2 linked regions of the Azoarcus sp. CIB genome follow. The protein of the gene in region 1 interacts with the protein of each later gene in a pairwise test. Links are inferred from orthologs where the notes say so. Each region holds a gene or a part of one and is shown on either strand. Other genes may lie near its edges.

The links.
Region 2: the proteins of AzCIB_RS19870 (region 1) and ctaD interact in binary tests that used the Escherichia coli proteins (3 or more experiments, as listed by UniProt). The link is inferred for Azoarcus sp. CIB from one-to-one orthologs.

Annotation. Positions count from the first base shown.
Region 1 is NZ_CP011072.1:4,428,820-4,436,570, forward strand. Bases 4,602-7,497 are described here. They hold AzCIB_RS19870 (pyridoxal phosphate-dependent aminotransferase), read right to left. Parts: upstream 6,681-7,497; coding sequence 5,523-6,680; downstream 4,602-5,522. Other genes in these bases: AzCIB_RS19860 (sensor histidine kinase), read right to left, coding at 4,602-5,212; AzCIB_RS19865 (PP0621 family protein), read right to left, coding at 5,215-5,469; mtnA (S-methyl-5-thioribose-1-phosphate isomerase), read left to right, coding at 6,748-7,497. Outside these bases: AzCIB_RS19840 (transposase), read left to right, coding at 178-1,281; AzCIB_RS19845 (hypothetical protein), read right to left, coding at 1,381-1,866; AzCIB_RS19850 (nucleotidyltransferase domain-containing protein), read right to left, coding at 1,863-2,162; AzCIB_RS19855 (sigma-54-dependent transcriptional regulator), read right to left, coding at 2,256-3,647; more of AzCIB_RS19860, read right to left, coding at 3,644-4,601; more of mtnA, read left to right, coding at 7,498-7,751. UniProt on the Escherichia coli protein: Shows aminotransferase activity with methionine and histidine as substrates, and to a lesser extent also with phenylalanine.
Region 2 is NZ_CP011072.1:4,139,334-4,152,347, reverse strand. The notes cover bases 5,070-8,043. They hold ctaD (cytochrome c oxidase subunit I), read left to right. Parts: upstream 5,070-5,753; coding sequence 5,754-7,334; downstream 7,335-8,043. Other genes in these bases: AzCIB_RS18530 (cytochrome c oxidase assembly protein), read left to right, coding at 7,608-8,043; AzCIB_RS24925 (hypothetical protein), read left to right, coding at 7,489-7,611; coxB (cytochrome c oxidase subunit II), read left to right, coding at 5,070-5,712. Outside these bases: AzCIB_RS18570 (SAM-dependent methyltransferase), read left to right, coding at 1-891; AzCIB_RS18565 (chalcone isomerase family protein), read left to right, coding at 860-1,447; AzCIB_RS18560 (MFS transporter), read left to right, coding at 1,437-2,705; AzCIB_RS18555 (DUF3833 domain-containing protein), read left to right, coding at 2,699-3,232; AzCIB_RS18550 (SDR family NAD(P)-dependent oxidoreductase), read left to right, coding at 3,219-4,007; AzCIB_RS18545 (nuclear transport factor 2 family protein), read left to right, coding at 4,004-4,426; more of coxB, read left to right, coding at 4,585-5,069; more of AzCIB_RS18530, read left to right, coding at 8,044-8,171; AzCIB_RS18525 (DUF2970 domain-containing protein), read left to right, coding at 8,177-8,419; AzCIB_RS18520 (cytochrome c oxidase subunit 3), read left to right, coding at 8,530-9,381; AzCIB_RS18515 (SURF1 family protein), read left to right, coding at 9,395-10,135; AzCIB_RS18510 (redox-active disulfide-containing membrane protein), read left to right, coding at 10,113-10,796; AzCIB_RS18505 (COX15/CtaA family protein), read left to right, coding at 10,793-11,830; cyoE (heme o synthase), read left to right, coding at 11,802-12,725; AzCIB_RS18495 (SCO family protein), read left to right, coding at 12,754-13,014. UniProt on the Escherichia coli protein: Cytochrome bo(3) ubiquinol oxidase is the terminal enzyme in the aerobic respiratory chain of E.coli that predominates when cells are grown at high aeration.

The sequences.
Region 1 (7,751 bases):
TCTCCCGCACCGTGTTACGCTAACGGCATAAGCAGGAGACCCGCCGTGACTCGCGCCCGCTCAGCCCTTGTTTCGTTAGCCGACACCCCTTGGTACCACGTCGTCTCACGAAACAAAGGGACACCCACTTTGTCTCCTGCACCGTGTTACGCTAACGGCATAAGCAGGAGACCCCCCGTGACTCGCGCCCGCTCAGCCCTTGTTTCGTTAGCCGACACCCCTTGGTACCACGTCGTCTCACGCTGCGTGCGGCGCGCGTTCCTGTGCGGCAAGGACCATTACTCCGATCGCTGCTTCGAGCATCGCCGAGGCTGGATCGTCGATCGAGTCAAGCAACTCTCCGCCGTGTTCGCCATCGATGTCGCGGCCTATGCGGTCATGAGCAACCATTACCATCTCGTGGTGCGCGTCGACGCCGAGCGCGCCACCAGCTGGAGCCGCGACGAGGTCCTGCAACGCTGGACGCAACTCTTCGACGGCCCGCCTGCAGTGCGATCCTTCCTGGCAGGTCGTGGCAACACGCTGGACGCTGCCACCTTGCGCGCCATTGAAGAAATCGCCGAAAAATACCGTGCGCGGCTGCATGACTTGTCGTGGTTCATGCGGATGCTCAATGAATCCATTGCGCGACAAGCCAACGCGGAGGACGAAGTCACGGGCCGCTTCTGGGAAGGCCGCTTCAAGAGCCAGGCACTACTCGACGAGCAGGCCATCCTGTCGGCCATGACCTATGTCGATCTGAACCCTATTCGCGCACAAATGGCCGACACGCCCGAACGCTCGGCGTTCACCTCCGTCGCGGAACGCATCGGCGACCTGACGCGCCCGCCCTCCACCATTTCCGCGACGACCGCTTCGCCTGCCGCCTCCGCCCTCGCACCCCCTCGCGCTGCCGGAGCCCCTGATTCATCGGCGGGGCCGCGCAGCGAGACAAAATTCACCTCGCTGCCCAAACAGCCTTTGATGCCTTTTGATGCCACGGCCCGGTTGTACGCGGCGATCCCCTTTGCCCTTGACGACTACCTCGAACTCGTCGAGACCGCAGGGCGCTGCCTGCGTTCCGACAAGCGCGGTGCCATCCCGATACAAACATCCAAACTGCTCGACCGGCTCGGCATCACCCCCGATCAGTTCATCACCTGCACTACGAGCTTGATGCGGCAATTCGGCAGTGCGGTCGGTGCTCCGGCAAGCCTGCTGCAATTGTGCACAGCACGGCAGATCAAGTACCTGCGGGGGATGGCTGCCGCGAGAGGGATGTTCGAGCGCAAGGCCGCGTGATCGAAGATCGCGCGGGACGCGACCTTGCCGTGGACGATCTTCAGGTCAGCGATCGCCAACCAAGCCTCGCGCCCGTCATCGAGCAGCCATGGAGGCTTTCTATTCCTCGCGGCGCGGCAGATTGCGCGCCACATAATCACGAATCGCGCGGAAAGTCTTGCTCAACTCGCCGGCGAGTTCGCGCGCCTTGCCCAGTGCGGCGGCAAGTTCCGCGGAATCGTCGACATATTCATGCACAAGGCGGTTGCGCAACATGCGCATCCCCAGCCAAGCCTCGGGGTCGGTCACGAAATTCAGCCGATGGGCGAGGTTGAGGTTGTCCAACGCGGTACTGCTGCGCTCGCCAATCGCCACGAGAAAGGTCGGCAAGAGCTTGTCCATCATCGTGTCTTGCATGCGCGAAAACTTGCCGACAAAAGATTCGAGCCGGTCTATCCCTTCCGGCGCAGCGAGGACGCCTTCGAGCCATGCCGCAGTGACCTGCCCGCAACCGCCGAACAGACGCGAGGACACGCCCAGAAGGTGCACCTCCTCGCGCCCGACCAGTTCCAGCAGGTACCAAAGACGTGCCGCCGGTCCGTTCACAGCCTGACCCCTTGGCGCAGTGCCTCACGGTCGATCGGACGCAAGGGAGTTCCCCTTCGGTGCACCACGATGTCAATCCGCTGCTCGCCGAGTTCGCGCTGCAGACTCGCGTAAAACCGCAATTGCCGCTCCAGGACTTCAGCCGCGTCGCCATCCAGTTCGACGTACAGATCGATATCGCCCCCCCGCGCGGCGTCGTCCACGCGGGAGCCAAACAACCACACCTCCGCTTGCTCACCCAGCACACGGGCGGCAGCGTTTCGAATCTGCAAGCGCTGTTGGTCGGTAAGACGCATGGGACAAGTCTATCACCGGGAAACCGGAGCGTGTCCCGGCGCAATCAGCAAACAAACAAAGGGACGGGCAGCCGCGATCTGCCTCCTGTTCTCTTACTCCATCCCCCACTTCTGCAAGCGGTAGCGCAACTGCCTGAGTGTCATCCCCAGGCGCCGCGCAGCCTCGGAGCGGTTCCAGCGGGTCTCGTCGAGCATCCGCAGAATCCGTACGCGCTCGTCCTCGCCGTCCTCGTTGCTATCGACATCCGGATCAACGACGCACGAGTCCGCCGCCCCGAGTGCCCGGAAAGGCTGGGCAATGCCTTCGGTCGGATGCAGGTCGATGTCGCCGGCACGGATTTCGTCGCCGTCGCATAGCGCGCAGGCGCGTTCGAGCAGGTTTTCGAGTTCGCGAACGTTGCCGGGAAAGGCGTGCTGCTTCAGCGCGGCGCTGGCGTCGGGCGCCAGGCGGTGCGGCGGGACGCCGTCGCGCTCGGCGAGCCGCGCGAGGATGTGCCCGGCAAGCTCGGGGACGTCCTCCGGGCGTTCGCGCAGCGGGGGCACCCGCAGCGTGATGACGTTGATGCGGAAGTAGAGGTCCTGGCGGAACTTGCCGTCGGCGACGAGTTGCGCGAGGTCGCGGTGCGAGGCGGACAGGATGCGGACGTCGACGGATTCTTCTGTGTGGGCACCGACGGCGCGCACCGCACGCTCCTGAATCGCGCGCAGCAGCTTCACCTGCATCGCCAGCGGCAGGTCGGCGACCTCGTCGAGGAACAGGGTGCCGCCGCGCGCAGCCTGGAAGAGGCCGTCCTTGTCGAATACGGCGCCGGTGAAGGCGCCCTTGCGGTGACCGAAGAACTCGCTTTCCATGAGTTCGGGCGGAATGGCGCCGCAGTTGACCGGCACGAACGGAGCCGACGCGCGCGGCCCCAGATCGTGGATGAGGCGGGCGATCACTTCCTTGCCGGTGCCGGATTCGCCCTGGATGAAGACCGGCGCCTGGTTGCGCGCGAGCTTGGCGATCTGCGCACGCAGGTGCTCCAGTGCCGGGGAGCTGCCGATGAGCGTGCGCGCCGTGCCGCCGGCGCCGGGCGTCGGTGCCGCCGCGCTCTGCAGTTTCAGCGCGTGGCTGACCAGCTCGCGCAGGGCCTTGAGTTCAACGGGTTTGGTGACGAAATCGAAGGCGCCGCACTTCAGCGCGCGGATCGCGGTTTCGATGCTGCCGAAGGCGGTGATCACCGCGACGGGCAGGCCCGGAGCGTGCGACTGGATGTGCGCGACGAGCTCCAGGCCGTCACCGTCGGGCAGGCGCATGTCGGTGAGGCACAGGCGGTAGTTTCTCTCGCCGAGCAGGCGACGCGCCTCCTCAACGGTCCCGGCCGTATCGCACGCGAGCCCCATGCGCAGCAGCGAGAGCTCCAGAACTTCGCGGATGTCCTCCTCGTCGTCGACGACCAGGACGTCGATTCCGGCAGGGCGGTTGCGTCGTTCGGGTGTGTTCATGGCTGACTCCGTCCGGTGAGCACGAAATGGGCGCCGGGCGCATTGTCGCGCATTTCGAGCGTGGCGCCATTGGCTTCGGCCAGCTCGCGGGAGATGTAGAGGCCCAGCCCGGTACCCTTGGGGTGCGTCGTGAAGAAGGGTTCGAACAGGCGCGGGCGGTCGGCCTCGGCGATGCCGGGGCCGTCGTCGACGACATGCACGGCGACCCGTCCGCCGCCCTCGACGCGCGCATACACATGCACCGAACCGGGCGCACCCGAGCAGTAGCGGCGGGCGTTGCCGATCAGGTTGTCGAGGATCTGGTGCATGTGGGCCCGGTCGATCGCGAAGGTGGCGTCGCCGGGGATGTCCAGCGCGAAGACCTGGCGCTCGGCACCGCCGCTCAGGGCAAACTCGTCGAGCAGGCCGCACGCGAAGGACGCCAGCGGCAATGCCTCGGGCACCGTCTCCTCGCGCCGTCCCAGCGCCAGCACGTCGCGGATCATCCGCTCGATCCGGCGGGCGTTGTCGTTGATGATGCGCACGAGGCGTACCTGAACTTCACCGCGCTTCTCCTCCGTCAACAGTTCGGCCGCCTGCGTGACGGCAGACAGCGGATTGCGGATCTCGTGCGCCATGCTGGCCGTGAGGCGCCCCAGCGCGGCCAGCTTGAGCTGCTGGATATGGGTCTGGATTTCCTCGAAATCGGTGAGATAGATCACCGTCTCGCCGCCCACGGCGCCCTGCCCGTCGATGTCGTCCTGCGCGCCGACGGCACGGCAACGCAGCAGTTTGCCACCCGGCCCCAGGCGGCGCAGGCTGCCTTCGGGAACGCTGCAGCAGGCAGGCACTTCGGCAAAATTCTCGTCAACGTCGGTCAGCCGCAGACCATCGACGCTGGTCAGCCCCAGCAGCTCCGCGGCGCGCGGGTTGGCTTGGCTGACGACGCCGTCCGCGGCAACCACCAGCACGCCGTCCTGCATGTCGTGGATGATGCGCTCGTTGACGGCCTGCTGCTTGGCGAGCGCCTCGCCGCGCTGCACCGCCAGCGATTCGTTGGCCTTCGCGCGCAGCGCGAGGAAGCGCGCCGTGATCGCGATGCCGAAGAAGGCGGTGCAGACGAAAGCGACCTGCACGAAGTCCGCCGCCCGCTCGCCGGCGATCTGCCGCCAGACGTTCTCGGCCAGGACTGCGACCGTCGCGAGCGCGGCGTAGAAGAGCACCATGCGCCCTTGCGCAACGAGGCCGGCCCCGGCAAGCACCACCATCATCAGCACCGGCATGCCGCTGCGGTAGCCGCCGCTGGCCCACATCATCGCGGAGAGGACGCCGATGTCGATGACGACTTGCAGGGTGATGACGCGGTCGACACCAAAACGCCGCGCCGCATCGGGGAATCCGAGCGCCAGCACGGCGGCGAGATAGGCTAATGCCGCGGCGTTGAAGACTTGCGGGGCATCCGAACCCAGATTGAGCTCGAGGCCCGCGACGACGAAGAGTCCGGCGAGGATCAGGCGGAAGAGGTTCAGGTAGCGCAGGGGCCCCCTGCGCTCGAGGTCACGGCGTTCGTCCGCGGCGGCCTGCATCCTCAGGATTCCCGGTGACGCGCGCCCAGCCGGCGATGCTCCTCGCAGCAGAAGAAGAGCTCCCCGTCGCGAACGCCTTCGCTTTCCGGCACGTGCACACCGCAATGGTCACAGCCGAGCATGCGTTCGAGCGCGCCTTTCCGGCCCTCGCCGGCCTGCTTTCCGGCCGACCCGCTCCCGTCACGCGACCGGTTCAGGGCACGACGCACCCACCAGATGCCGACCAGAACGAGGACGAAGAGGAGCAGGTTTCGCACGATGAAGGACGTGAGCGGGATATGAGCCGCAGGAGTTTAGCACGCGGCCCGCGTCAGACCTGCCGCAGGCGTTCGCAGGCTGCCGCCAGCGTCGCCTCGTTCTTCGCGAAGCAGAAGCGGATCACACGCTCGTCGCGGCCGTCGGCGAAGAAGGCGGACACGGGAATCGCCGCGACGCCCGTCGCGCGCGTGAGTCGCTGCACGAAGGCGGTATCGGGTTCGTCGGAGATCGCGCCGTAGCGCGCGAGCTGGAAATAGGTACCGGACGAAGGCAGCAGCTCGAAGCGCGAGCCGGCGAGCGCATCGCGGAAGAAGTCGCGTTTTCCCTCGTAGAAGGCGGCGAGCTTCTCGTGACGTGAGGCGTCCGCCATGTAGTCGGCCAGCGCGAGTTGCACCGGCGTATTCACGGTGAACACGTTGAACTGATGCACCTTGCGGAATTCCGCCATCAGCTCACGCGGCCCGACAACGTACCCGACCTTCCAGCCGGTGATGTGGTAAGTCTTGCCGAAGCTCGACACGATGAGGCTGCGCGCGGCCAGTTCCGGATGACGGGCGCAGCTCTCATGACGCCGGCCGTCGAAGACGATGTGCTCGTAGACCTCGTCCGAGACGATCACGATGCCCGTCCCGTGCGTCAGCGCCGCCAGCCGCGCCATGTCGCCCGCCGTCCACACCGTCGCCGTCGGGTTGTGCGGGCTGTTGATCATGATCATGCGCGTGCGCGGCGTGATCGCCTCGGCCACCGCGCCCCAGTCCGGCCGGTAGTCGGGGGCAGTCAGGTGCATGCGTACGACACGACCGCCCTGCAGCTCGATCGCCGGGGCGTACGAGTCGTACACCGGCTCGAACACGATGACCTCGTCGCCTGGATGCACCAGCGCCGCGACCGCGGTGAACAGCGCCTGCGTCGCACCGGCCGTCACGGTGACCTCGGCCTCGGCGTGGTATTCCGTGCCGTAGAGGGCGGCCACCTTGCCCGCGATCGCCTCGCGCAGCGGTGCCACGCCAGCCATCGGTGCGTACTGGTTGTGCCCCGCGCGCATCCAGTGCGCGACCCGCTCGAACAGCACGTCCTCAGCGTTGAAATCCGGGAATCCCTGTGACAGGTTGATCGCCCCGCATTCCTGCGCGAGGCGAGACATCACGGTGAAGATCGTGGTGCCGACGTTCGGCAGGCGGGATTCGACGGGGGCGGGGAAGTGCGGCATGGCATCGGGCTCTTGTTCGGCGAAGCGAAACATTCTGGCAGACCCGCCGCGCAGATAAAATGGCGCGATGTTTACCCAGCCCATTCCCACGATCCGCCGTGACGGCGACGCCGCCGTCATCCTCGACCAGACCCTGCTGCCGCACGCGTGCGAACTGCGCCGCCTGACAACGCTCGAAGAGGTCGCGACCGCTATCCACTCGATGCAGGTGCGCGGGGCCCCGCTCATCGGCGCGACCGCCGCCTATGGCGTTGCGATCGCCCTCATCACCGACGCGAGCGACGCGCGCCTCGACCATGCGCTGACGACCCTCGCGGCAACTCGGCCGACCGCGGTGAATCTGCACTGGGCGCTCGGACAGATGCGCGAACGCCTGCACTCCCTGGCAGCGACCGAACGCTCCGCGGCGGCCTGGCGCGAAGCCGAAGCGATCCACCGCAACGACGCCGAGATGTGCGCGGCGATCGGCGGGCACGGTTACGCAATCCTCGAACGCCTGGCCGCCGGACTCGGCCGCCCGCTGCGCGTCATGACCCACTGCAACGCCGGCTGGCTCGCCACCTGCGGCGCCGGCACCGCGCTCGCGCCCGTATATGAGGCACAGGCGCGCGGACTCGCGGTCGAGGTGTGGGTCAGCGAGACGCGGCCGCGCAACCAGGGCCTCCTCACCGCGTGGGAACTGCGCGAAGCGGGCGTGCCGCTGCGCCTCATCGCCGACAACGCGGCCGGCATCCTCCTCGCACGGGGCGAGGTCGACGTGGTGATCACCGGCGCCGACCGCGTGGCAGCCAACGGTGACGCCGCGAACAAGGTCGGCACCTATCTCAAGGCGCTGGCCGCGCGCGAGCACGGCGTGCCCTTCTACATCGCTGCCCCGTTCTCGACCGTCGATTTCGGCTGCGCCGACGGCCACGCGATCCCGATCGAGGACCGCGGCCCGACGGAGGTGTGCACGGTGCTCGGGCTCGACAGCGACGGCGCGGTGAAGACCCTGCGCCTCGCGCCCGAAACCACCGCCGCGGCCAACCCCGCTTTCGACGTGACGCCTGCCCAGTGCATCACCGGCATCAT
Region 2 (13,014 bases), 290 kb from region 1 along the record:
TACGGGCGCCTGCTGCCGTTGGTGGGCTACCGCCTGTGGAACGCGTTGCGCGCGAACACGCGCAGCGGGGCGCGGCGCAACATCGAGGCGCACTACGACCTCGGCAACGACTTCTACGCGCTGTGGCTCGATCCCACGATGAGCTATTCGGCGGCCCTCTTCGGCGATGCCGCGGAGCCGCTCGAGGCGGCCCAGCGGCGCAAGTATCGGCGCATCCTCGAGCGCCTCGATGCGCAGCCGGGTCAGACGATCCTCGAGGTCGGCTGCGGCTGGGGCGGCTTCGCCGAGATCGCGGCAAAAGAGTTCGGCTGTCTCGTGTTCGGCATCACGCTCTCGCCCGCGCAGCTTGCCCATGCGCGCGCCCGCGCCGAGCGCGAAGGTTTCGCCGATCGCGCGACCTTCGCGCTGTGCGACTACCGCGACGTGCTCGGCGAGTACGACCACGTCGTGTCCATCGAGATGATCGAGGCGGTCGGGGAGCGCTTCTGGCCGACCTATTTCGCGACGCTCTCGCGCCGCCTGCGGCGCGGCGGTCGCTGCGTGGTGCAGGCGATCACGATCGACGAAGCCCTGTTCCCGCGCTACCGGCGGGGAACGGACTTCATCCAGCGCTACATCTTCCCCGGCGGGATGCTGCCGACGCCGGCCATCGTGCGCCGTCAGGCCGAGACGGCCGGACTCGCACTGGTCGGGGACTTCGCCTTCGGACGCGATTACGCACGCACGCTGGAACGCTGGCGCGTGCAATTCGACGAGAAGCGCGCCGAGGTCGCGGCGCAGGGCTTCGACGCGCGCTTCATGCGGCTGTGGCGCTTCTATCTGGCGTACTGCGAGGCCGGTTTCCTCGTTGGCGACATCGATGTCCATCACTTCGAACTTGCCCACCGCTGAGCGGGCGGGGTTGCGGCCGCTGCTGCTTGCGGGCTGCATCGCGATCGCGTGCGTGCTCGGGGGCGGGCGCGCGGCCGCGTCCGGACTCGAGGCGCGGGCGCCGGGCGTCGGCGCGGGTTGGGGCGTCGTGGGGCAGGGCACGATGCGCTGGTTCGGTCTCGCGCTCTACGACGCCAGCCTGTGGACGCGCGGTGCCTCGCCCTGGCGCCCCGAGCGGCCCTTCGCGCTGGAGATCCGCTACGCGCGACCGATCCGCGGCGAGCGCCTCGTCGCGGCCAGTCTCGACGAGATGGCGCGTCTCGGGTTCGCGGACGCGGAGCGGCGCGAGACCTGGCGACCGCTGCTGGCGCGGGCATTCCCGTCCGTCGAACCCGGCGACACGATCGTCGGGCTGGCGGAACCCGACGGTCGGGTGGCTTTCTACCATCGCGGGGCGCTGACCGCCGAGTTGCGTGACGCGGACTTCGCGCGCGCCTTCTTCGCGATCTGGCTCGACCCGCGCACGCGCGAGCCGGCCCTGCGTTCAAGCCTGCTGGGGATCGGCGATGAAGGTTGAGCGCGGACCCGCCCTGGCGTACGGCGTGCTGGGGTTGCCGCTGGCCTTCGCCGCGCTGCCGATCTATGTGCACGCACCCAAGCTCTACGCGGATGGCCTGGGCCTTCCGCTCGCGGCGATCGGCGCCGTCCTGCTCGGCGTGCGCATCGTCGATGCCGTCACCGATCCGATCATCGGCTGGGCGAGCGATCGTTTCGTGGCGCGACGTGCGTGGATCGTCGCGGCGCTGCCGCTGCTGGCCGCAGGATTCATCGCGCTGCTCGGTCCGCCGGCCGGTGCCGGGCTCCTGTGGCTGGCGGCGTCGCTGCTGCTCGTCACGCTCGGCTACTCGCTCGCCACCATCAACTACGCCGCGTGGGGCGCGGAACTGGCCGATACGCCCGATGGGCGCACGCGCGTGGTCGCAAGCCGCGAGGGCTTCGCGCTGGCGGGCGTCGTGCTCGCGGCCGGATTGCCCTCCGTGCTTGGGAACGACCCCGCCAGCGGCCTGGCGTGGCTCGGCTGGACCTTCCCCTTCATTCTCCTGCTCGGCGCGGGGCTCACCTTGCGCTTCGCGCCGGCGGTGGTGAAGGTGGAAGGCGGCGCGGTGTCCCTGCGCTCGGCCATGCGCGACGCGCTCGCCTGTCGTCCCTTCGCGCGATTGCTCGTGGTGTTCGCCGCGAACGGCATCGCCGCCGCGATCCCCGCCGCGACGGTGCTGTTCTTCGTCTCCGACGTGCTGCAGGCCGAATCCGCATCGGGCCTGTTCCTCATCCTGTATTTCCTCGCCGGGGCCGCGAGCATGCCCCTGTGGGTGCGTTGCGCGTCGGTCTTCGGAAAGCACCGTGCCTGGCTGATCGCCATGCTGCTCGCGATGGCGGTGTTTGCCTGGGCGGCGACGCTCGGCGCGGGCGACCTGCGCAGCTTCGCGCTGATCTGCGTGCTCTCGGGTGCGGCCCTGGGGGCGGACCTGGCCCTGCCGGCGGCCATGCTCGCGGATCTGCTCGCCCGGGAGCGTTCGGCGGGGCCGCGCGCGGGCGCCTGGTTCGGGTGGTGGAACCTTGTCTCCAAGGCCAATCTCGCGATTGCCGCCGGGCTCGCGTTGCCGCTCCTCGACCGGCTGGGCTACGCACCCGGCACCCGCGACCCCGACGCGCTGGCCGTCCTCGCGGGGGTGTACGCACTGTTGCCGGTGGCGCTCAAGGCGCTGGCGGTGTTTCTGCTGTGGCGTTACCGGAGTGATCTGATGGAGGAGGAGCGGCGATGCGCCGAATGCTGATGACCCTTGCGATGGTCGCGGGGATGGCCGGTTGCGCCGGCATCGATGTGCAGGAGTACGCCGCCGAAACGCCGGTCCTCGACCTGCGCACCTACTTCGATGGCACGCTCGACGCCTACGGCATGTTCCAGGATCGCTCGGGCAAGGTCGTCAAGCGCTTCCATGTCGTCATCGAGGCGAGCTGGCGCGGGGATGTGGGCACGCTCGACGAGCGCTTCACCTACTCGGACGGCACCACCCAGCAGCGCGTATGGACGATTACGCGGCACGGCGCGCACCGCTACGGTGGCGTCGCGGCCGATGTGGTCGGCGAGGCGCAGGGCGAGGCGCGCGGCAACGCGCTGCGCTGGCGCTACGTGCTCGCGCTGCCGGTCGGCGACCGGATCTGGCACGTCGATTTCGACGACTGGATGTTCCTGATGGACGAGCGCGTGATGCTGAACCGATCGGTGATGAGCAAGTTCGGCGTCCGTCTCGGCGAGGTCAGCCTGTCCTTCGTGAAGAGAAAGGCGCATGCGCTTCCTTGAGCCGCTCAATCCGCCGATCCGGGACTGGCGCGGCCTGCGCGTCTGGCTGGTCGGTGGCTCGGCCGGGATCGGCGCGGCGCTGGCGCGCGATCTTGCCGCTCGCGGTGCGCGGCTCGCGCTCTCGGCGCGCGATGCCGACCGCCTCGCCGCGGTCGCCGCCGAGTGCCCCGGCAGTCTTGCGCTGACGATGGACGTCACGCGGGGGGCGCCGGAATACGCGTGCGTGCGCGACGATCTGCTCGCCGCCTGGGGTGGCATCGACCTCGTCGTCCTCAACGCCGGCACCTATCGGCCGATGCGCGCGTGGGAGCTCGAGCCGGAGGCGGTGCGCGCGACCCTCGACGTGAATCTGCTCGGGGTGATTGACGGTGTCGCGAGCGTCCTCCCGACCCTTCTCGCGCAGGAGCGCGGCGCAATCGCGATCGTCGGCAGCGTTGCGGCCTACCGCGGACTGCCGCAGGCGGCGGCCTACGGCGCGTCGAAGGCCGCGCTCGTCAACTTCGCCGAGTCCCTGTATCTCGACCTCGCGCCGCGCGGGGTCGCGGTCCACCTCATCAGTCCGGGCTTCGTCGCAACCCGCCTCACGGCGCAGAACCCCTTCACGATGCCCGCCCTGATGCAGCCCGAGGACGCTGCGGCGGAGATCGTCGCCGGATTCGCCCGCGGCGACTTCGAGACCCACTTCCCGCGCCGCTTCACGCGACTGATGAAGCTGCTGCGCGTCCTGCCGTACCGGCTGTACTTTCCGCTCGTGCGGCGGGTAACCGGCTCATGACGCGCGCAGCCGCCGAAAGGCTCGCCGATTTCTATGCGACGCTCACGCCGCAGTCGCTCGCGTCCCTCGCGGACTTCTACGCACCGGACGCACGTTTTGTCGATCCCTTCAACGACGTCACCGGCCTCGACCCCATCGCGCGCATCTTCCGCCACATGTTCGCGACCGTCGAGACGCCGCGCTTCGAGGTGACGAGCTGTCTCGCGGGCGAGCAGCAGGCCATGCTGGCGTGGACCTTCCGCTTCGGCGCCGGGCGCGCGTGCCGCGAGATCCGCGGCGTCACGCACCTGCGTTTCGATGCCGACGGGCGGGTCGTCGAGCACATCGACCACTGGGATCCCGCGCGCCAGCTCTACGAGCACATTCCCCTGATCGGCTGCATCCTGCGCACCTTGCGGCACCGTCTCGCCGCACCTTGATCGCTGCTGCGACCGGGCGAATATCACATATTGCGCTGCAATATGTTGATAAAGCTCAAAAACTCGTATTGCGACCGGAGAACCCGCTATGGCATGATCAATTCGCATTCGCTGAAATACGGCTCGCGGGAGCCGCCGCATTCGATGGGGGTTGGGACATGAGTCTTGCCGGTCGTCATGCAGTCGCCGTATCCCTCGTGATCGCCGCGCCGGCCCTCCAGGCCCAAAGCCGCTACAACCTCCAGCCCCCTGCCACCGGCATCGCCGCGCAGATCTACGACATGCACACGCTCATGTTGCTGATCTGCCTGCTCATCTTCGTGATCGTGTTCGGCGTGATGTTCTGGGCGGTGATCCACCACCGCAAGTCGAAGGGCGCGGTCGCTGCCCACTTCCACGAGAACACTGCGGTCGAGATCGCCTGGACCGTTATCCCCATCCTCATCCTCCTCGGCATGGCCTGGCCGGCGACCCGGACGGTGCTGGAGATGAAGGACACGCGCGACCCCGACATCACCATCAAGGCCACCGGCTACCAGTGGAAATGGGGCTACGACTACCTGCAGGGCGAAGGGCAGGGCATCCGCTTCGTATCCAACCTGTCGACCCCGCGCGAGCAGGTCGACGGCAAGGCCACCAAGGGCGAGCATTATCTGGTCGAGGTCGACAACCCCGTCGTCGTCCCGGTCGGCAAGAAGATCCGCGTGCTGATGACCGCCGCCGACGTGATCCATTCGTGGTGGCTGCCGGCCTTCGGCGTCAAGCAGGACGCCATCCCCGGCTTCATCCGCGACGCATGGTTCCGTGCCGACCAGGAAGGCGTCTACCGCGGCAACTGCGCCGAGCTGTGCGGCAAGGACCACGGCTTCATGCCCATCGAAGTGCATGTCGTGTCGCAGCAGGCCTACGCCAAGTGGGTCGCTGACCGGCAGGCCGCAATGGCCGCCGCCGCCAGCGCCGGGGCGCGCGAATGGGCGCTCGCCGAGCTTGTCGAGCACGGCGCCAAGGTCTTCGCAGCGAACTGCGTCGCCTGCCATCAGGCCGACGGCAAGGGCCTGCCGCCCGCCTTCCCGCCGCTCGACGGAGCCGCCATCGTGCTCGGCGAAGCGCCCGCGCAGATCGAGGTCGTGCTGAAGGGACGTCCCGGCACGCCGATGGCCGCCTTCGGCGCGCTGCTGTCCGACGCCGACATCGCGGCCGTCATCACCTACACGCGCAACACCTGGAGCAACAAGACCGGCGAAGCCATCCAGCCCTCGCAGATCGCGGCGGCGCGGGGCAAGTGAAGCCACGAACGCCTGAACGCTTGAATCGTCAAGGAGGCAGCATGGCGGCGGTAATGCCCGATCACCTGCACGGCGACCACCATCACGGCCCCACCGGCCTGATGCGCTGGATCACGACGACCAACCACAAGGACATCGGCACGATGTACCTGGTCTTCAGCTTCATCATGTTCCTCTCGGGGGGCGTGATGGCGCTGACGATCCGCGCGGAGCTGTTCCAGCCCGGCCTGCAGGTCGTGCAGCCCGAGTTCTTCAACCAGCTCACGACCATGCACGGCCTCGTGATGGTGTTCGGCGCCATCATGCCCGCCTTCGTCGGCTTCGCGAACTGGCAGATCCCGCTGATGATCGGCGCGTGCGACATGGCCTTCGCGCGCATGAACAACTGGAGCTTCTGGCTCCTGCCGCCGGCCGCGACCCTGCTGATCGGCTCCTTCTTCGTCCCCGGCGGCGCCACCGCTGCCGGCTGGACGCTCTACGCGCCGCTCTCCGTGCAGATGGGCATGGGCATGGATCTCGCGATCTTCGCGATCCACATCATGGGCGTGAGCTCCATCATGGGCGCGATCAACATCGTCGTCACCATCCTCAACATGCGCGCGCCCGGCATGACGATGATGAAGATGCCGCTCTTCTGCTGGACCTGGCTCATCACCGCCTACCTGCTGATCGCCGTGATGCCGGTGCTCGCCGGCGCCGTGACCATGGTCCTCACCGACCGCCACTTCGGCACCAGCTTCTTCAGCGCCGCCGGCGGCGGCGACCCGGTGATGTACCAGCACATCTTCTGGTTCTTCGGCCACCCGGAGGTCTACATCATGATCCTCCCGGCCTTCGGCATCATCAGCCAGATCATCCCCACCTTCGCGCGCAAGCCGCTGTTCGGCTACGCATCGATGGTGTACGCCACCGCGTCGATTGCGATCCTCTCCTTCAGCGTGTGGGCCCACCACATGTTCACCACCGGCATGCCCGCGGCCGGTCAGCTCTTCTTCATGTACGCGACGATGCTCATCGCCGTGCCCACCGGCGTCAAAGTGTTCAACTGGATCGCCACGATGTGGCGCGGCTCGATGACCTTCGAGACGCCGATGCTGTGGGCCGTCGGCTTCATCTTCGTGTTCACCATGGGCGGCTTCACCGGCCTCATCTGCGCCATCGCCCCGATCGACATCCAGGTGCAGGACACCTACTACGTCGTCGCCCACTTCCACTACGTGCTCGTCGCCGGCAGCCTCTTCGCGCTCTTCGCCGGCGCCTACTACTGGCTGCCGAAGTGGACCGGCCACATGCCCGACGAGCGCATCGGCAAGCTGCACTTCTGGTGCTCGATCGTCTTCTTCAACATCACCTTCTTTCCCATGCACTTCCTCGGGCTGGCCGGCATGCCGCGCCGCATCCCCGACTACGCGCTGCAGTTCGCCGACTTCAACATGATGGCCTCGATCGGCGCCTTCGGCTTCGGCCTCTCCCAGCTCATCTTCCTTGCTGCGGTCGTGAAATGCGTGCGCGGCGGCGAAAAGGCCGCCGCACGTGCCTGGGAAGGCGCCGAAGGACTGGAATGGACGGTCCCGTCACCCGCGCCGCACCACACCTTCGAAGAAGCGCCGGTGGTGAAATGAACAGCCCAGCCAAAATCAGCCGTCGAGCCGGTACCGATGCGAGCGGCGTGTCGGGTGTTCGCAGAGCCGGCGAGGACTGTCTGAGCCCGCAGGGCGAGTTCCGCAGCCGGCGGCGCGAATACCCGGCGCGGCGCGGATCGCAGGCAACAACAGCATGACCCACAGCGACGACCCCGCCCGCCGCGCCGCGAACCGCCGCACCGCCCTCCTGCTGGCGGTCGTCGCGCTGCTGTTCTTCTTTGCGGCGCTCTTCAAGTTCAAGGGGCTCGCTCCATGAGTGCGCGAGCCCGCATCGCCGCCGAAAACCGCCGCTTGCTCGTGCGCCTCGCCGTCGCCGCCGTCGTCATGTTCGGCTTCGGCTTCCTGCTCGTGCCCTTCTACGAAAAGATCTGCGAAGTCACCGGCATCAACAACCTGCTCAAACCCGACACCGCCGCCAACACCCAGATCGACCTCACGCGCACCGTCACCGTCCAGTTCGACGCCAACATCCACGACCTGCCGTGGCAATTCCGCCCCCTGCAGACCCAGATCAGCGTCCACCCCGGCGAACTCGCCACCGTCGCCTACGAAGTCTCCAACACCCGCAGCGAACCCGTCACCGGCCAGGCCGTCCCCAGCTACGGCCCGCAACTCGCCGGCCAGTACTTCCACAAGCTCGAATGCTTCTGCTTCGCCAAACAGACGCTCGCCGCCGGCGAAAAACGCACCATGCCCGTCGCCTTCGTCGTCGACCCCGGCCTGCCCGCGGACGTCACGGTCATCACCCTCTCCTACACCTTCTTCGAAATCGCCGGGCGCCGCGTCGCCGGTGACGGCACGGGAGGCCGTTCGTGATCGCCATGCAGAACCACGACCCGCGCCACGCGCCGCCCCACAACGATCCCGCCACGCCGCCCCGCGCCGGCTTCCTCGCCACGCTGCGCGCCGTGCTGTGGTCCTTCATCGGCATACGGCGCCGCCACGACTACGAACACGACACCCGTTCGCTCGACCCGCGCGCAGTCGTCGTCGCCGGCCTGCTCGCAGGGCTCGCGTTTGTGCTCACCCTCGTCGCCGTCGTGCGCCTGATCGTCGGAGGCTGAGACATGGCGAGGCCAACACGGCATGACCGCAAGCCATTCGGCGGAAGGCGCTTCGCTTTTCCGCCCTACGTTCCGGCGCGCGAAAACGCCGGGGAGTCAGGAGGGTAGACATGACGCAAACCTTCGAAAAATACTTCGTCCCCGAACCCTCGAAGTACCCCATCTTCGGCTCGATCGCGCTGCTGCTCTTCGGCAGCGGTGCCGCGATGTGGCTCAACGGCTTCAAGGCCGGACCCTGGGCGTTCTTCCTCGGCATCGCGATCCTCGTCTTCATGCTGTTCGGCTGGTTCGGCCAGGTCGTGCACGAATCCGAAGGCGGCAAGTACGGCCGCAAGGTCGACCGCTCCTTCCGCTGGTCGATGGGCTGGTTCATCTTCTCCGAAGTCATGTTCTTCGCCGCCTTCTTCGGCGCGCTCTTCTACGCCCGTGTCCTCTCCGTCCCCTGGCTCGCCACCGGCGACACCATGGAACTGCTGTGGCAGGGCTTCGCCGGCGGCTGGCCCACGGCCGGCCCCGACAAGCCCGACCCCTTCACGCCGATGGGCGCCTGGGGCATCCCCGCGCTCAACACCCTCATCCTGCTCAGCTCCGGCGCGACCCTCACCTGGGCGCACCACGGCCTGCGCCACGACAAGCGAAACCAGCTCAAGCTTGGCCTGCTCGTCACCATCCTGCTCGGCGTGCTCTTCCTCAGCCTGCAGATCTACGAATACCGCCACGCCTATGCCGAACTCAACCTGCGCCTCGATACCGGCATCTACGGCTCCACCTTCTATCTCCTCACCGGCTTCCACGGCCTGCACGTCACGGTCGGCGCAATCATGCTCACGGTCATGCTCGGCCGCGCGCTGGCCGGACATTTCACCCCCGACAGCCACTTCGGCTTCGAGGCCGCCGCGTGGTACTGGCACTTCGTCGATGTCGTATGGCTGCTGCTCTTCGTCGTCGTCTACCTGCTGTAAGCGCCCGCTGCGAATGAGCCTGCGTCGTCACGTCCGCCTCCATCCCGTGCCGCTGCTCGCGGGCGTGGCGCTTGCGCTGCTCACGCTGCAACTGGGCAACTGGCAGACGCGCCGCGCCGCGGAAAAGGCCGAACTGCAGGCCGAATACCGTGCCGCGGCCGAGCGCCCCGCGCAGCCCCTCGCGCTGCCCCTCGACTCGACGCCCCCTGCCGAGTGGCAAAGCGTCGAACTCCATGGCGAATGGCTCCCCGGGCGCAGCATCCTGATCGACAACCGCGTTCACGCGGGGCGCGCGGGCTACCACGTCTTCACGCCGCTGCAACTCACAGGGCAGGGGGCCGTCGTGCTGGTCAACCGCGGCTGGATCGGGGCCGGTGCCGACCGCTCGCAACCGCCCCCCCGGATCGCCAACCCGCCCGGCGCGACCGTCGTCACCGGCCGCGTGCGCCATCCCGAAGAAAAACCCTTCATGCTCGCCGCCGACGCCCCCTCGGGCAGCGTCTGGCAGGTGCTCGATCTCGCCCGCTACCGCAGCGAAACGCGACTGCCGGTGGCCGACTTCTACGTGCAGCAGACCAGCCCCGCCGACGACGGCCTGATCCGCAGCTGGCCCGACCCCGATGCCGGCATCGAGCGCCACCGCGGCTACGCCCTCCAGTGGTACGCCCTCGCAGCCCTCGCGACGGCGCTCACCCTGTGCTACCTGTGGAACGCTTTTCGGAGTCCCCGGCATGACCAGCGCCAGCCTCTCTGAGCCCTCGCCTGCACCCGCACCCGCGCCGAACGCCGTCGCGCGCACCCGCACCGGACGCCGCACGCTCGCGCTGCTCGCCTTCGTCTGCGTGCTGCCCGTCCTCGCCTCCTATTTCGCCTATTACGTCTGGCAGCCGGAAGGGCGGGCCAACTACGGCGAACTGCTCGTGCCCGCGTCCCTGCCCGACGCGGTGCTGCCGGGCGTCGCTGGCCAGCCGGATCTCGCGCGCAAGGAACTCGAGGGCCGTTGGACCCTGCTGCTCGCTGCATCCGCCACCTGCGAGCGCGCCTGTGCGGATGCCCTGTACCTGATGCGCCAGTCCCGTCTCGCGCAGGGCGAAGAGATGGAGCGCGTCGCGCGCCTGTGGCTGGTCTCCGACGCCGCGATGCCGGCTGCCGAACTGCTCGCGGCCCACGACGGGCTGCGCCTTGCCCGCGCCGAACCCGCATGGCTCGCACGTTTGCCTGCCGCCGAGCGGGGGCGTCACGTCTATCTGGTCGATCCGCGTGGCAGCGTGATCATGCGCTTCCCCGAGAACGCCGAGCCGCGCCGCGTCATCAAGGACCTGCAGCGCCTGCTCAAGTATTCCGCGCTCGGGCGGGCGCAGACGACTCCCCCGGCGCGTTCGACCCCCGTCACCGACGATCGCACCGCACGATGACCACCTACCGCCGCCTGATTCTCCTCGCACTCGCGCTCACGACCCTTGTCGTCGTCTTCGGCGCCTACGTCCGCCTGTCCGACGCCGGCCTCGGCTGCCCCGACTGGCCGGGCTGCTACGGCCAGCTCAGCCCGCACCACGCCGCCGACGCGATCCGCGAAACCCACGCCGCCGACCCGCGCGGACCGGTCAGCCTCCCGAAGGCGTGGAAGGAGATGATCCACCGCTACCTCGCCGCCGCCCTCGGCCTGCTCATCCTCGTCATCGCGTTCCTCGCCTGGCGCCGCCGCGGCACCCCGGGCGTCGCCCCGCGGCTCGCCGCAGCCCTAGTCGGTATCGTGATTTTCCAGGGCCTGCTCGGAAAATGGACCGTCACGCTGCTGCTCAAGCCGGCCATCGTCACGGCCCACCTCCTCGGTGGCCTCACGACCCTCGCGCTGCTCGCCTGGCTTGCCTTGCATGCCCAAGCGCCGGCGCGGATCGAGGTCCCGCGCCGCCTCCTCGTCCTCGCCCGTGCGGCCTTCGCACTGCTCGCGGTGCAGATTGCGCTCGGAGGCTGGACGAGCACCAACTACGCCGCGCTCGCCTGCACCGACTTTCCGGCCTGCCAGGGCAGTTTGTGGCCACCGGCCGACTACGCGAATGCCTTCCACGTCGTGCGCGAACTCGGCATGACCGCCGACGGCGAAGTGCTCCCGCTGGCGGCACTCACCGCCATCCACTGGTCGCATCGTGTCGGAGCAGTCATTGCCGGCATGGCGCTGATCGCGCTCGGTGGCGCACTGCTGCGCCGCTCCGTCACGCGCCGTCTCGCTGCCGTCCTGCTGCTTGCACTCGCCGCCCAGCTCGCCCTCGGCATCGCCAACGTCGTGCTCAGTCTGCCGCTGCCGCTCGCGGTTGCGCACAACGCCGGCGCTGCGGCACTCGTCATCGTGATGGTCTGGATCAACCACAGCCTGCGCGGGGCCCGCAGTCCCGCAACGGCTGCGCAGAGGAGGGCAGGTCATGCGGGCCGCGAAAATTCTTACGCCTGATTCTCACGTCGAGGATTCCCACGTCGCAACGGCCCGTCTGCACGCCTTCTACGTGCTGACGAAGCCGCGGGTGAATTCCCTGATCGTGTTCTGCGCCATCATCGGCATGTTCCTCGCCGTCCCCGACGGCCTGCCGTCGCCCGCCATCGTGCTCGCCGCCACCGTCGGCATCGCGTGCGTCGCCGGTGCCGCCGCGGCGATGAACTGCCTCATCGAAGCGCAGATCGACGCGCGCATGACCCGTACCCGCGGGCGCCCACTGCCGCGCGGCGAGCTCACCCCGCGCGAGACGCTCGCCTTCGCCAGCGCGCTCGGCGGCAGCGGCCTCCTGATCCTGCATCAGCTCGTCAATCCGCTGACGATGTGGCTCACGCTCGCCACCTTCGTCGGCTACGCGGTGGTCTACACCATCTTCCTCAAGCCGCGCACGCCGCAAAACATCGTCATCGGCGGCGCCTCCGGCGCCATGCCCCCGGTGCTCGGCTGGGCTGCCGTCACCGGCGACGTAAGCGCCGACGCGCTGCTCCTCTTCCTTATCATCTTCGCGTGGACCCCGCCGCACTTCTGGTCCCTCGCGCTCTACCGCAGCGCCGACTACGCGCGCGCCGGGCTGCCGATGCTGCCGGTCACCCACGGCCCCGAATTCACGCGGCTGTCGGTGCTGCTGTATACATGCATCCTCTTCGGCGTCACGCTGCTGCCGTTCGCGACGCGCATGAGCGGCATCCCCTATCTCATCGCCGCGATCGCGCTCGGCGGCTGCTACCTCGGGCACGCATGGCGCCTGTACGTCGACTACAGCGACGCCCGCGCACGACGCGCCTTCCGCTTCTCCATTCTGTATCTGTTCTTGCTCTTCGCGGCCCTGCTGGCGGATCATTACCTGCGTTTCTGATCCCCTCCATGTCCCGGTCCCAGGAAAGATGCTCCGCGCCCTGATCGTCGCCGCAACGCTCGCAGTCGCCACCCTCGCCGCCTGCTCCAACCCCTCCGCCACGACCACCTTCCGCGCCACCGACATCACCGGCGCCGACTACGGCAAGGGACTCGCGCTGTCCGACCACAACGGCACGCCGCGCACGCTGGCCGATTTTCGCGGCAAGGTCGTCATGCTGTTCTTCGGCTATACGCAGTGCCCGGACGTGTGTCCCACGAACCTCGCGACCATGGCCGAGGTCATGCGC